DNA from 3 places in the Streptomyces sp. NPDC021749 genome. Region 2 is predicted to be linked to each of the others. Evidence: riboswitches for the same ligand, from Rfam matches in the RefSeq annotation. Region 2 holds a riboswitch; each other region holds the start of a gene.

Evidence for each region. A riboswitch is a leader RNA that binds a small molecule or an ion and turns the genes downstream of it on or off. The one in region 2 is predicted to bind cyclic di-AMP.
Region 1: another riboswitch for cyclic di-AMP. It lies ahead of AB0G35_RS33680 (C40 family peptidase); the one in region 2 lies ahead of AB0G35_RS20465 (M23 family metallopeptidase).
Region 3: another riboswitch for cyclic di-AMP. It lies ahead of AB0G35_RS07280 (transglycosylase family protein); the one in region 2 lies ahead of AB0G35_RS20465 (M23 family metallopeptidase).

What each region holds. Positions count from the first base shown of each region.
Region 1 covers NZ_JBFACE010000054.1:23,954-27,887, reverse strand. The annotation lists gene AB0G35_RS33695 (8-amino-7-oxononanoate synthase) at 1-614, shown strand, start outside; gene AB0G35_RS33690 (ATP-binding protein) at 853-1,281, shown strand; gene AB0G35_RS33685 (GNAT family protein) at 1,624-2,271, opposite strand; gene AB0G35_RS33680 (C40 family peptidase) at 2,329-2,802, opposite strand; cyclic di-AMP (ydaO/yuaA leader) riboswitch at 2,807-2,980, opposite strand; gene AB0G35_RS33675 (hypothetical protein) at 3,286-3,594, opposite strand; gene AB0G35_RS33670 (ATP-dependent Clp protease proteolytic subunit) at 3,600-3,934, opposite strand, start outside.
Region 2 covers NZ_JBFACE010000019.1:116,103-120,036, reverse strand. The annotation lists gene AB0G35_RS20470 (GntR family transcriptional regulator) at 1-365, opposite strand, end outside; gene AB0G35_RS20465 (M23 family metallopeptidase) at 572-1,372, opposite strand; cyclic di-AMP (ydaO/yuaA leader) riboswitch at 1,385-1,540, opposite strand; gene AB0G35_RS20460 (pitrilysin family protein) at 1,794-3,176, opposite strand; gene AB0G35_RS20455 (pitrilysin family protein) at 3,212-3,934, opposite strand, start outside.
Region 3 covers NZ_JBFACE010000005.1:190,173-194,106, forward strand. The annotation lists gene AB0G35_RS07275 (transglycosylase family protein) at 1-770, shown strand, start outside; cyclic di-AMP (ydaO/yuaA leader) riboswitch at 982-1,190, shown strand; gene AB0G35_RS07280 (transglycosylase family protein) at 1,198-1,854, shown strand; gene eno (phosphopyruvate hydratase) at 2,146-3,432, shown strand; gene AB0G35_RS07290 (septum formation initiator family protein) at 3,567-3,934, shown strand, end outside.

The DNA.
Region 1 (3,934 bases), on a different contig from region 2:
CGCTGCCCGCACTGGCCGCCGCCTGCCGCGCGCACGGCGCCGCGCTGCTCGTCGACGACGCCCACGGCCTGGGGGTCCTCGGCGACGGAGGCCGGGGCGCGCTCGCGGCGGCCGGACTGGCCGGCGACGGCGACGTGGTGGCCACCGTGACGCTCTCCAAGTCGCTCGGCTCCCAGGGTGGCGCGGTGCTCGGCCCGGCCCGGGTCATCGAGCACCTGGTCAACACCGCCCGGACGTTCATCTTCGACACCGGGCTGGCCCCGGCCGCGGCCGGCGGCGCGCTGGCCGCACTGCGGCTGATCGGCCGCGAACCCGAGCGCGCCGCCCGGGCCGGCGAGGTCGCCCGTGAACTGCACCGCCGGCTCACCGCGGCCGGACTGACGGCCGTACGGCCGGACGCCGCGGTGGTCTCCGTCCGCGCTCCGTCGCCGGAGGCCGCGGTCCGCTGGGCCGCCGACTGCCGTACGGCCGGTCTCGCGGTCGGCTGCTTCCGGCCGCCGTCCGTACCGGACGGGATCTCCCGGCTGCGGCTCACCGCCCGCGCGGATCTGACGGGCGATCAGCTCGACCGGGCGGTGGACACGATCGTCGCCACCGCACCGCCGATGATCTGACCTCCGGTGACCCTGGGTGACCGGAACGGCGTCCCGCATCCGGTCTCCCGTCGCAGAGTTCACCGCATCGAGCGACAGAAGTCTGCATAAGTTGGCGGATCGAGCACCACACCGGGGGCACGGGTGGCACTCTGGCGCTCCAGCAGAAGTCCGAGGCCGAATCGTTGACCCGAGCGGCACACCGGCTCCCCGGTCAGCGGACCGGAGCCGGCCTCGGTGGGAAAGGGACGGCGTCGCGATGGCAGACCACCAGGAATCCTCACTCACCCTGCCGAGCGCCCCGGAATCGGTCCGCCTCGCCCGCAGACACGCCCTCGCCGTGGTCACCGAATGGGGCCTGCCCGCCGGTTCCGCCACCGCCGACGCGGTCCGCCTGATCGTCTCCGAACTCGCCACCAACGCCGTCCAGCACACCTTCGGCCAGTCCCCGACCTTCACCCTCGAACTGCGTCTGCACCGCGACGAGGTACTGCGTGTCGGGGTCACCGACAGTCATCCCCGCCGCCCGCGCCGGCTGCCCGCCGCGGTCCAGCAGGACAACGGCCGGGGGCTGGTCATCATCCGCTTCCTCGCCGCGGAGGCCGGCGGCCGGCTCTCCGTCGTCCCCACCGACACCGGCGGCAAGACCGTCTGGATCAGCCTGCCCTGGCGGGTCGCGGCCGGCTGACTGCGCGCGACTCGCTCGGTGTGCGACGTGCTCGGCGTGCGACGTGCTCGTGTGCGGCTCGCTCGGTGTGCGGCCGTCACGGCGTGGAGGAGGGCCGGCTGAAGGCACCACACCGCCCCGCTCGCCCCTGCGGCCGCTACGAGCACGAGCTCCTCGGTGAGCAGCGGCTCCGGCACCACGCCGTCCGCGGCGGCATGGCTTCCCTCCGGCACGGCCTCCCCCCGGCACGTACTCGTGGGTCGGCGCCAGATCGACCGCTCCCCGCGCGACCGCCTCCGTGGCGCCCGGCGGGACGTGCTCCGTGCCCCCGTCCGGGCCGGGCCGCCCCTGCGGCGGTACGGCTCAGCCGCGCCCGCCGACCGGCACCATCAGCACCTCCGCGCCCACCGGGACGAACCCCGCGGCCAGCACCGCGCGGACGCTGCGGGCGTTGCCGGGGGCGACCTGGGCCCAGAGCCGTTCGCCGGCCGGTATGAGATGGCGGGCGGCGTGCGCCAGCCGGCGGCCGAGGCCGCGGCCCTGGGCGGCGCCGTCGACCTCCACCGCCAGCTCCCAGCGCCCGGCCACACCGCGGCCGATGACCAGCGTCCCGCCGTCCCCGGTCGTCCAGGCCCGCACCTCGTCGCGGTGGCGCAGCGCCCGGACGATGCGCGGATGGCTGCGGTCCGTCGTCTCCACCAGGTCCAGCGGCGGCGGCCCGGGCAGCGCCGCCGCGACCGTGGCCAGGTCGATGTTGTTGGCCTCGCGGCCGGTCCGTTCGCCGAGCGCGGTCAGGAACGGCGGGCTGAGCGGTCCGGCGAGATCGCCGGGAGCCATCCGGTCGCGCACCCAGGACGGATCCACGTCCGCGAACACCACGGCGTGGCAGGTGAACGACACCACGCCCACGTCCCGCGGGGAGGGCTGGGGCAGCACCGTCACCGCACCGTCCGCGGGCGGGAAGCTCCCCTGCGCGGCGGCCGTCAGCACCTTGCTCAGTTGCGAACTCACCCGGTCAAGTTACCGGCCGGCACTGACAATTGACTGGCCGGCCGGCGTCGCCGCAGCTCAGCGCACCCTTCCGTACGAGACCGCGCGGGACCAGATCTTCTCCAGCCGCACCACGCTGCCGGCCTTGGGCGCATGCCACATCCGGCCCTGCCCGGCGTAGATGCCGACGTGGTAGATGCCGTGGCCCGAACGGAAGAACACCAGGTCCCCGCGTTTCCGGGCGGAGGCCGGGATGTGCCGGGTGTGGCCGTACTGCTGGGCGGCGGTCCGCGGCAGGTCGCGGCCGGCGCGCTTGAACGAGTACAGCGTCAGGCCCGAACAGTCGAAGCGGTACGGCCCCATGGCCCCGTACTGGTAGGGCGAGCCCCGCTTGGAGGCCGCGATCCGCAGCGCATGGGCGGAGACGGTCGCGGCCTCGGCGTCGGCGGTGGTTCCCGGTGCGAGCGTGGTCCCGCCGAGCGTGGCCAGTGCCAGTGCGGACACCGTGCCGGCGCGGGCCAGCAGATGAGGCGTATGCGTGCGCACGGTCATGCGCAAACCCTTCGTCAGCCGCCTGCGAAGGAAGACCTGTCGGGTTCGGGCAGGCGAAGATGCCCGGCCGCTTCCACGGCTTCACCCCAAGGAGTCCGTCGGGCCGCGCGGGCCCCGGACCCCGTACTGCTCGGGTCCTCCGCTCCCGCCGATCCACACGCATCGACCGGACATCCGGCACGGCGGCGGGATTGGGCGCCCGGCCGGACCGCCCCGTCGCTGTGGCGGGGTCTTGTCGTCGAAGGGATCCTCACGCACCTGCCACCGGAATTCCGAGTTGAAAATGCCGTATGTGACATGCGCCACAATTGCGCCGAATGGTGGGATTTGCCTTGTCGCGGGCCGGGGTGCCGTCTGCGGCACCCCCCGGACCTGGGGCGAAACATCGGCGACCGCAGTAATTTCGGTGCCCGGCGCAATTCGTCCACCCCTTACCGCATGCCCGGACGCTACGCCGTCCGGGCAGCGCGAGCGCGTGTCGGGTCAGGGTTCCCGGGCCGGCGGCACCGTCACGTATCCGGCCCGGCGTTCCCCGTCCAGCACCCGCAGCGCCCGGGCCAGCGTCTCGCCGTGCAGCTCGTGCTCACCGCGGCTGTGCATCAGCGTCAGCGCGTCCCGCAGTTCGGCGGCCTTGCCCACCAGGGCCTGGGCGGCGCGCAGCGCCCGGTAGGTGCCGTCGCCGCGGGCCGGGTTGATCCGGCCCAGCAGGTCGAGCGCCTCCAGATAGCAGTCGATCAGCTGCCCCTCGGCGCGGGTGAGGGCGGGCAGCGGCGGGGTCTCCGGCGGCCACATCCGGCTCACCGCGCGACCGACGGCCGGCCGGCCGACTGCTTGCGGTTGCGGGTGAGCCCGTCGATCAGGCCGTACTCCTGCGCCGCGGGGGCGTCGAAGATCTTGTCGCGCTCGATGTCCGCGGCGATCCGCTCGCGCGGCTGGCCGGTGTGCAGCGCCAGCATCTCCTCCAGCATGGCGCGGCTGCGCAGCAGCTCCTGGGCCTGGAGGTAGAGGTCGGTGGCCTGGCCCTCGAACGGTTCGCTCACCGACGGCTGGTGGATCAGCACCCGGGCGCCCGGGAGCGCCAGCCGCTTGCCGGGGGCGCCGGCGGCCAGCAGCACCGCGGCGGCGGACGCGG
Region 2 (3,934 bases):
GGGTTGCCGTGGCGGGCCCGCTCGCGGCCGAGCCGTACCAGGCCGCGCAGCACCTTCAGATGGGCGGGGGTGCGCCGGGCGGCCGCGCGGGCCGCGCCCAACGGCTCCAGCAGGGCGCGGACGTCGAGCAGGTCGACGGCCTCCTGCTCGGTGGGCTCGGCGACGCACGCACCGGCGTGGTGGCGGGTGGTGACGAAGCCCTCCGACTGCAGGGTGCGCAGGGCTTCGCGGACCGGCACTCTGGAGACGCCGTACCGCGCCGCCAGGATCTCCTCGATCAGCCGGCTCCCCGGCGCCAGTGCGCCGGAGACGATGTCCTCGCGAATCGCCGTGCACACCGCATGCGCGGAAATATGGCCTCGCATCGATCGTGCCTCCGCCGTAATCCCCGGAAAACGCCGCCGGTCGGCGGCTTTTCCGAGACTCTATTCGACCGGCACGGCTTTTCCGACGGACTCTGCATATTCGGCGATATTTTTTGGCCAGTGGGCGCGGAGCGCACGGAGGCATGCGCCGGGGGCGCGGGGACGGGTCGGCCGGCGGGCCGGTCGGACGCCGGCCGGGCGCCGGCTCAGACGTTGACGCCGTGCGAGCGCAGGTAGGCGAGGGGGTCGATGTCGGAGCCGTAGTCGGGGCTGGTGCGGGCCTCGAAGTGCAGATGCGGGCCGGTGACGTTGCCGGTGGCCCCGGAGAGGCCGATCTGCTGACCGGGGGTGACGGTCTGGCCGACCGAGACGCCGATGGACGACAGGTGGCCGTACTGGGTGTAGGTGCCGTCGTGCATCTTGATCACGATGTTGTTGCCGTACGAACCGCCCCAGCCGGCCTCGACCACGGTGCCCGCGCCGACCGCGTGGACGGAGGTCCCGGTGGCGGCGTGGAAGTCGATGCCGGTGTGGCTGCCGGACGACCACAGGCTGCTGGACGCCTTGTAGCCGGTGGAGACGTAGGAACCGGCGATGGGGGCGACGAAGGCGTTCAGGCGCTTGCGCTCGGCGTCCCGGGCGGCCCGCTCCTTGGCCTCGCGCTCGGCCTTGGCCTTCTTCCTGGCGGCCTCGGCGTGCCGCTCGGCCTCCGCCACCCGCTTCTTGGCCTCGGCCTCGGCCTTCGCCTTCATGGCGGCGGCCTCGGCGGCGGCCTGCTGGGTGTCGGCCTGGACCTCCAGGCGGTGGGCGAGTTCGTCGCCGAGCACGACGGCCTGGGTGAGACCGGTGTCCTGGGCGCGCGCCTCGTCGGTGGCGGCCAGCGCCGGCGAGGCCATGGTGGCGACGACGCCGGAGGTCGCCAGGGTGGCTATGCCGGCGAGGTTGCGGGTCGTCCGGGCGGTGCGGCTGGCCCGGCGGTGCTTCCCGGTGGCACGGGTGAACGCCATGTGCTGGCTCGTCCTTTCCTTCCCTCTCGCCTACCGGGTTAGCTGACGGGTTCGGAGCAGGAAGGTCTCCTACGGACCCCTCCGGAGAGGCGCCCGATTCACCCCAGGGACGTGTGGGTCCCCGGCTCCCCTGGCTCGCGCCGTACGGGGACTCGGCGATGACTGTCCGGTGCCACTGTTGTGGCGGAGTTGTGACGAACAGCCGGACCGACGCTAATCGGGGCAACTTTGCGGCGCCAAACGGAACCGCGATTTTGTGCGGGATGCCACAAGTTCCGGAACCAACAAGCCCCTGCAAAACGGACATACGGCGGATTCCGCGGATTCCCGCGGACGGTGCCGGACATACGACGGCTCCCGTGGTGAGCGAACACCACGGGAGCCGGTCAGCCGTGACGCCTCGTCATGCGCCGTCCGCCACCTAGCCGCTGACGACGGTCACCTCTCCGATGCCCAGCGCCTTGACGGGCTCGGTGATCTGCGCGGCGTCGCCCACCAGGATGGTCACCAGGCGGTCCACCGGGAAGGCGTTGACGGCGGCGGCGGTCGCCTCGACCGTGCCGGTCTCCGCGAGCCGGAGGTACAACTGCGCCTGGTAGTCGTCCGGGAGCTGCTGCTCCACCTGGTCGGCGAGGGTGCCCGCGACGGCCGCGGCGGTCTCGTACTTGAGCGGCGCCACCCCGACGAGGTTCTGCACCGCGACGTCCCGTTCCTCGTCCGTCAGCCCCTCTGCCGCGAGGGTCCGCAGCACCTTCCACAGGTCGTCCAGCGCGGGCCCGGTGGAGGCGGTGTCCACCGAGCCGCTGATGGCGAGCAGCGCGGCGCCGGTGGCGCCCTCGGGGGACGTGGGGGCCGTGGAGCGCAGCACCTGGCCGAAGGCCCGCACGCCGTAGGTGTAGCCCTTCTCCTCCCGCAGGACGCGGTCCAGGCGGGAGGTGAGGGTGCCGCCCAGGCAGTACGTGCCGAGCACCTGCGCCGGCCACACGCGGTCGTGCCGGTCGGCGCCGATCCGGCCGATGAGCAGCTGCGTCTGGACGGCCCCGGGGCGGTCCACGATCACCACGCGGCCGGTGTCGTCGGCGACGATCGGTGTCGCCCTGACCGGCTCGGCGGTCGAACCGCTCCAGGCGCCGAGGGTGTCCGCGAGCGCCGCGGCCAGGTCGACGCCGGTGAAGTCGCCGACGATCACGGCGGTGGCCGTGGCGGGCCGGACGTGGGCGTCGTAGAAGGCGCGCACGGCCGCGGCGTCGATCCGCGCGATGGTCTCCTCGGTGCCCTGACGGGGGCGGGAGATCCGCGCGGTGGCCGGGAACAGCTCCTTGGAGAGCGCCATCGCCGCCCGCCGGGCCGGGTTGGCGAGCTCGTGCGGGATCTCGTCGAGGCGGTTGCGGACCAGCCGCTCGATCTCGCTCTCCGGGAAGGCGGGGGCGCGCAGCGCGTCGGCGAGCAGGCCGAGCGCGCGGGTCAGCCGGGAGGCCGGGACCTCCAGGGAGACGCGTACGCCGGGGTGGTCGGCGTGTGCGTCCAGCGTGGCACCGCAGCGCTCCAGCTCGGCGGCGAAGCCCTCCGCGTCGTATTTGTCGGTGCCCTCGGACAGGGCGCGCGCCATGATCGTGGCGACGCCGTCCAGGCCCTCGGGCTCGGCGTCCAGAGGGGCGACGAGGTTGATCTCGACCGCGACGACCTGCTGACCGGGGCGGTGGCTGGTCAGGAGGGTGAGGCCGTTGGGCAGTTGGCTGCGCTCGGGGGCCGGGAAGGCCCACGGCTTGGGGGCGCCGCTCTGGGGCTGCGGGTGGAACTGCATGGTGCTCCCTGGGGAATCCTGGCGGGTGGCGTCGCTCACTGCTCCGTCTCCCCTTCCTCGGCGGCGTTGCCGGCCGGCTCGGTGGGCTCGTAGACGAGCACCGCGCGGTTGTCGGGGCGCAGCCGGGCCTTGGCGACCGCCTGCACCTCCTCGGGGGTGACGTCCAGGACCCGCTGCACGGCGGTCAGCGCGAGCTGCGGGTCGCCGAACAGGACGGCGAACCGGCAGAGTTCGTCGGCGCGACCGCTGACCGTCGCCAGGCGGTCCAGCCATTCGCGCTCCAGCTGGGCCTGCGCCCGCTCCATCTCCTCCGGGGTGGGCCCCTCGGCGGCGAACCGCGCCAGTTCCTCGTCGACCGCGCGCTCGATGGCGGGCACCTCCACCCCGGCGGACGTCTTCACGTCCAGCCAGCCCAGGGAGGGCGCGCCGGCCAGCCGCAGCAGACCGAAGCCGGCGGCCACCGCGCTGCGGTCGCGACGCACCAGCCGGTTGTACAGGCGGGAGGACTCGCCGCCGCCCAGGACGGTCAGCGCGAGGTCGGCGGCGTCCGCCTCACGGGTGCCGTCGTGCGGCAGGCGGTAGGCCGCCATCAGGGCACGCGAGGGCACATCCTCCTCGACGACCTCACGCAGCTCGGTGCCGACCACGTCGGGCAGCGTGCCGTCCCGGGGCGGCTGCTTGCCGTCGTGGGAGGGGATCGAGCCGAAGTACTTCTCGATCCAGGCCAGCGTCCGGGCCGGGTCGATGTCGCCGACGAC
Region 3 (3,934 bases), on a different contig from region 2:
GCTGTGCGGTGAACGCGGGCCTGAAGAAGGACGGCCGGGCGCCGCAGGTGAACCCGGGCGGCACCAGCACCCCGATACCCGACCCGTCGGACGATGACGACACCGCCGGCCGCGGCTCCTCCGGCTGGCACGACGGCACGGCCGACGACCCGGGGGGCGACGAGGGTGACGAGCCGGCCGGTGACGAGCCGTCGCGGACCACGCCGTCCCCGTCCACTCCCGCCCCCTCGGACTCCACCGGGACCGACGAGACGTCCCCCGACCCCGACCGGACCTCCGGGCCCTCCGGTGACGCCACGCCGGGCGACCGTGACGAGGACCCGTCCGGCACCCACGGTCCTTCCGGCACCACCGACCCCTCCGACGACGGCAACGGCGACGGCCGGGGTGCCGGTGACGGCAGCGGTACGGACAACGGGGGCGGCGCGTCCTCCGACGGGACCCAGGGCGGTACGGCGACGGACAGCGTGCCGGGCGGTACCGGCCGGCACCGCGGCGGCGCGGACCCGGGCGAGGGCGAGGGCGACGGCGGCGGCCGGACGTCCGGCGGGCGGCACGCCTCGCGCGGTGACGACGCGCACCGGACGCCCCCGGCGGACGGTGGCGGGTACACCGTGCGGCCGGGTGACAGCCTGTCAGCGATCGCCCGGGCGCACCGGCTGCCGGGTGGCTGGCCGGCGCTCTACGACCGCAACGAGGACGTCATCGGGTCCGACGCGGACCTGATCCAGCCGGGTCAGCAGCTCGATCTCGGGCAGTCCGCAGGGTAGTTCGCCGGTTTCGGCCCGCTTTGGCGAAAGTGAGACAAGCGTCTCGTTGTGGGGCGGTGGACCCCAAAGGGTCCACCGCCGTCACACCGGTCCCCACCTGCGGCTTTACGTCCCCTCCGTGATCAAAAACGGTCAACTCGGTTCAGATGAGGGGGTTTGAACCCCACGGGATTCCTGTTTACGGTCATCACCGCTCGCCAAAGCGGGCCCCTTCGACCACACGCCGAATCCTGCCGGTGGCCGGAGGCAGTTGACGCGCAAGCGCCGTAGGCAGGAGCGGGGGAACCAAGGTAGGCGCCGGCCCGGCCCGTGAAAGCGGGTCAGCCGGCTTGGGGTGAAGCCCGGTGCTCACGGCACCGGCCGGGCGACTCATCAGTCCGAACCCGACAGCTCACCTCGCAGGCGTCGGTGAGGAAACGAACGAACCATGCTGATCAACAAGGGCAAGCACCGTCGTCCCTCCAAGGCCGTCCGCGTCGCCGCGCTCGCCGGTGTCGCCGGTGCCGCCGTCGCCGCCCCGCTGATGGGCGCCACCTCCGCTTCCGCCGCTTCCGTCGCCACCTGGGACAAGGTCGCCCAGTGCGAGTCCGGCGGCAACTGGTCGATCAACACCGGTAACGGCTACTACGGTGGCCTGCAGTTCTCCAACTCCAGCTGGGCCGCCGCCGGCGGCACCAAGTACGCGCCGCGCGCCGACCTGGCCACCAAGGCCCAGCAGATCACCGTCGCCGAGAAGCTCCTCGCCCTCCAGGGCCCGGGCGCCTGGTCCTGCGCCGGCGCCGGCGGCCTGACCTCCGGCGGCCCGTCCCCTGACCTGGACACCAGCACCCCGGTGGCCAAGTCCGCCCCGCAGAAGAGCGACGCGGCCGTCAAGCGCACCCCGGCCGCCCCGAAGCACGAGAGCGCCCCGGCGGCCCCGAAGAAGAACCAGGGCCACGGCAACTACACCGTCAAGGCGGGCGACACCCTCGCCAAGATCGCCAAGGCGCACGGCACCAACTGGAAGGCCGTCTACGCGGCCAACAAGTCCGTCATCGGCGGCAACCCCAACCTGATCTTCCCGGGTCAGAAGCTCCACGTCTGAGCCGTCCCCGCACCGGGACAGCTCTGGTGAGACCGGCCCCGTCCGGCGCGCCCCTCCCCCCGGCGCGCCGCGGCGGGGCTTCTCCGTGTCCCGCCGCCCGAGCCGCCGCCGGCCGGGCCCGCCGCCGGACTTTCCCCGCTTGGCGAACATCGCGGCAAACCTCCCGTGACCTGGTCCTTTGTTCTGCTTGTGGGGTTATTCCGTCCCACGGAGCGGGCCAAGGGGAGGCGGACGCTCCCCGGGCCGTTAGGCTCGTGCTGCAGAACTCCAGACACCCATGAAGGAGACAACGTGCCGTCCATCGACGTCGTCGTAGCCCGCGAAATTCTCGACTCGCGAGGTAATCCCACGGTCGAGGTCGAGGTCGGCCTCGACGACGGCAGCACCGGCCGTGCCGCCGTGCCGTCCGGCGCCTCGACCGGCGCCTTCGAGGCCATCGAGCTTCGCGACGGCGACCCCAACCGCTACCTCGGCAAGGGCGTGGAGAAGGCCGTCCTGGCCGTCATCGAGCAGATCGGCCCGGAGCTCGTCGGCTACGACGCGACCGAGCAGCGGCTGATCGACCAGGCCATGTTCGACCTGGACGCCACCGACAACAAGGGCTCGCTCGGCGCCAACGCCATCCTCGGCGTCTCCCTCGCCGTCGCGCACGCCGCCTCCGAGGCCAGCGACCTCCCGCTCTTCCGCTACCTGGGCGGCCCGAACGCGCACGTCCTGCCCGTGCCGATGATGAACATCCTGAACGGCGGCTCGCACGCCGACTCCAACGTGGACATCCAGGAATTCATGATCGCCCCGATCGGCGCGGAGTCCTTCTCCGAGGCCCTGCGCTGGGGCACCGAGGTCTACCACACCCTCAAGAAGGTCCTGAAGGAGCGCGGTCTGTCGACCGGCCTGGGCGACGAGGGCGGCTTCGCCCCCAACCTCGGCTCCAACCGCGAGGCCCTCGACCTCATCCTGGAGGCCATCAAGCAGGCCGGCTACACCCCCGGCCAGGACGTCGCGCTCGCCCTGGACGTCGCCGCCTCCGAGTTCTACAAGGACGGCCGCTACCTCTTCGAGGGCAAGGAGCGCTCCGCCGCCGAGATGACGGAGTACTACGAGGAGCTCGTCTCCGCGTACCCGCTGGTCTCCATCGAGGACCCGCTGTTCGAGGACGACTGGGCCGGCTGGAAGGTCATCACCGACAAGCTCGGCGCCAAGGTCCAGCTGGTCGGCGACGACCTGTTCGTCACCAACCCCGAGCGCCTGGCCCGCGGCATCGAGGAGGGCTCCGCCAACGCCCTGCTGGTCAAGGTCAACCAGATCGGCTCGCTGACCGAGACCCTGGACGCCGTCGAGCTGGCCCAGCGCAACGGCTTCAAGTGCATGATGTCGCACCGCTCCGGCGAGACCGAGGACGTCACCATCGCCGACCTGGCCGTCGCCACCAACTGCGGCCAGATCAAGACCGGTGCCCCGGCCCGCTCCGAGCGCGTCGCCAAGTACAACCAGCTGCTGCGCATCGAGGAGATCCTCGACGACGCCGCGGTGTACGCCGGCCGCTCCGCCTTCCCGCGGTTCCGCCAGGGCAGCTGACCCGCGGCGCGAAAGGGCTGATCGGGCGAGCAAACCGCCCAGCACCCCGTACGTCCCCGGTGACGGTCCCGTACCGTTGCCGGGGACGTACCTGCTTGAAGCAGACCGGCGTCCGTCAGTGAAGGGGAGACGACGTGCCCGCGGACCGGTTCTCGACCGCGACCCGACTCAAGGCGCTCGGCGAGCAGGCCGCCGCCCGCGTCTACCGCGCCCGCCCGGCCCGCCGCAACCGCCTCACCGGCCGCGCCGCCCTGCTCGCGCTGGTGATGTGCTCCCTGGTGGTGGCGCTCGCGTACCCGATAAGGCAGTACGTCTCCCAGCGCTCCGACATCGCCGACCAGCGCCGCAAGGCCCGGGACGCGGGTGCCGAGCTGGACCGGCTGCGCGAGCAGAAGGCCCGCTGGCAGGACCCGGAGTACGTACGCCAGCAGGCCCGCCGCCACCTGCACTACGTCATGCCGGGCGAGACCGGATACATCGTCCAGGACGGCTCCGGCACCGC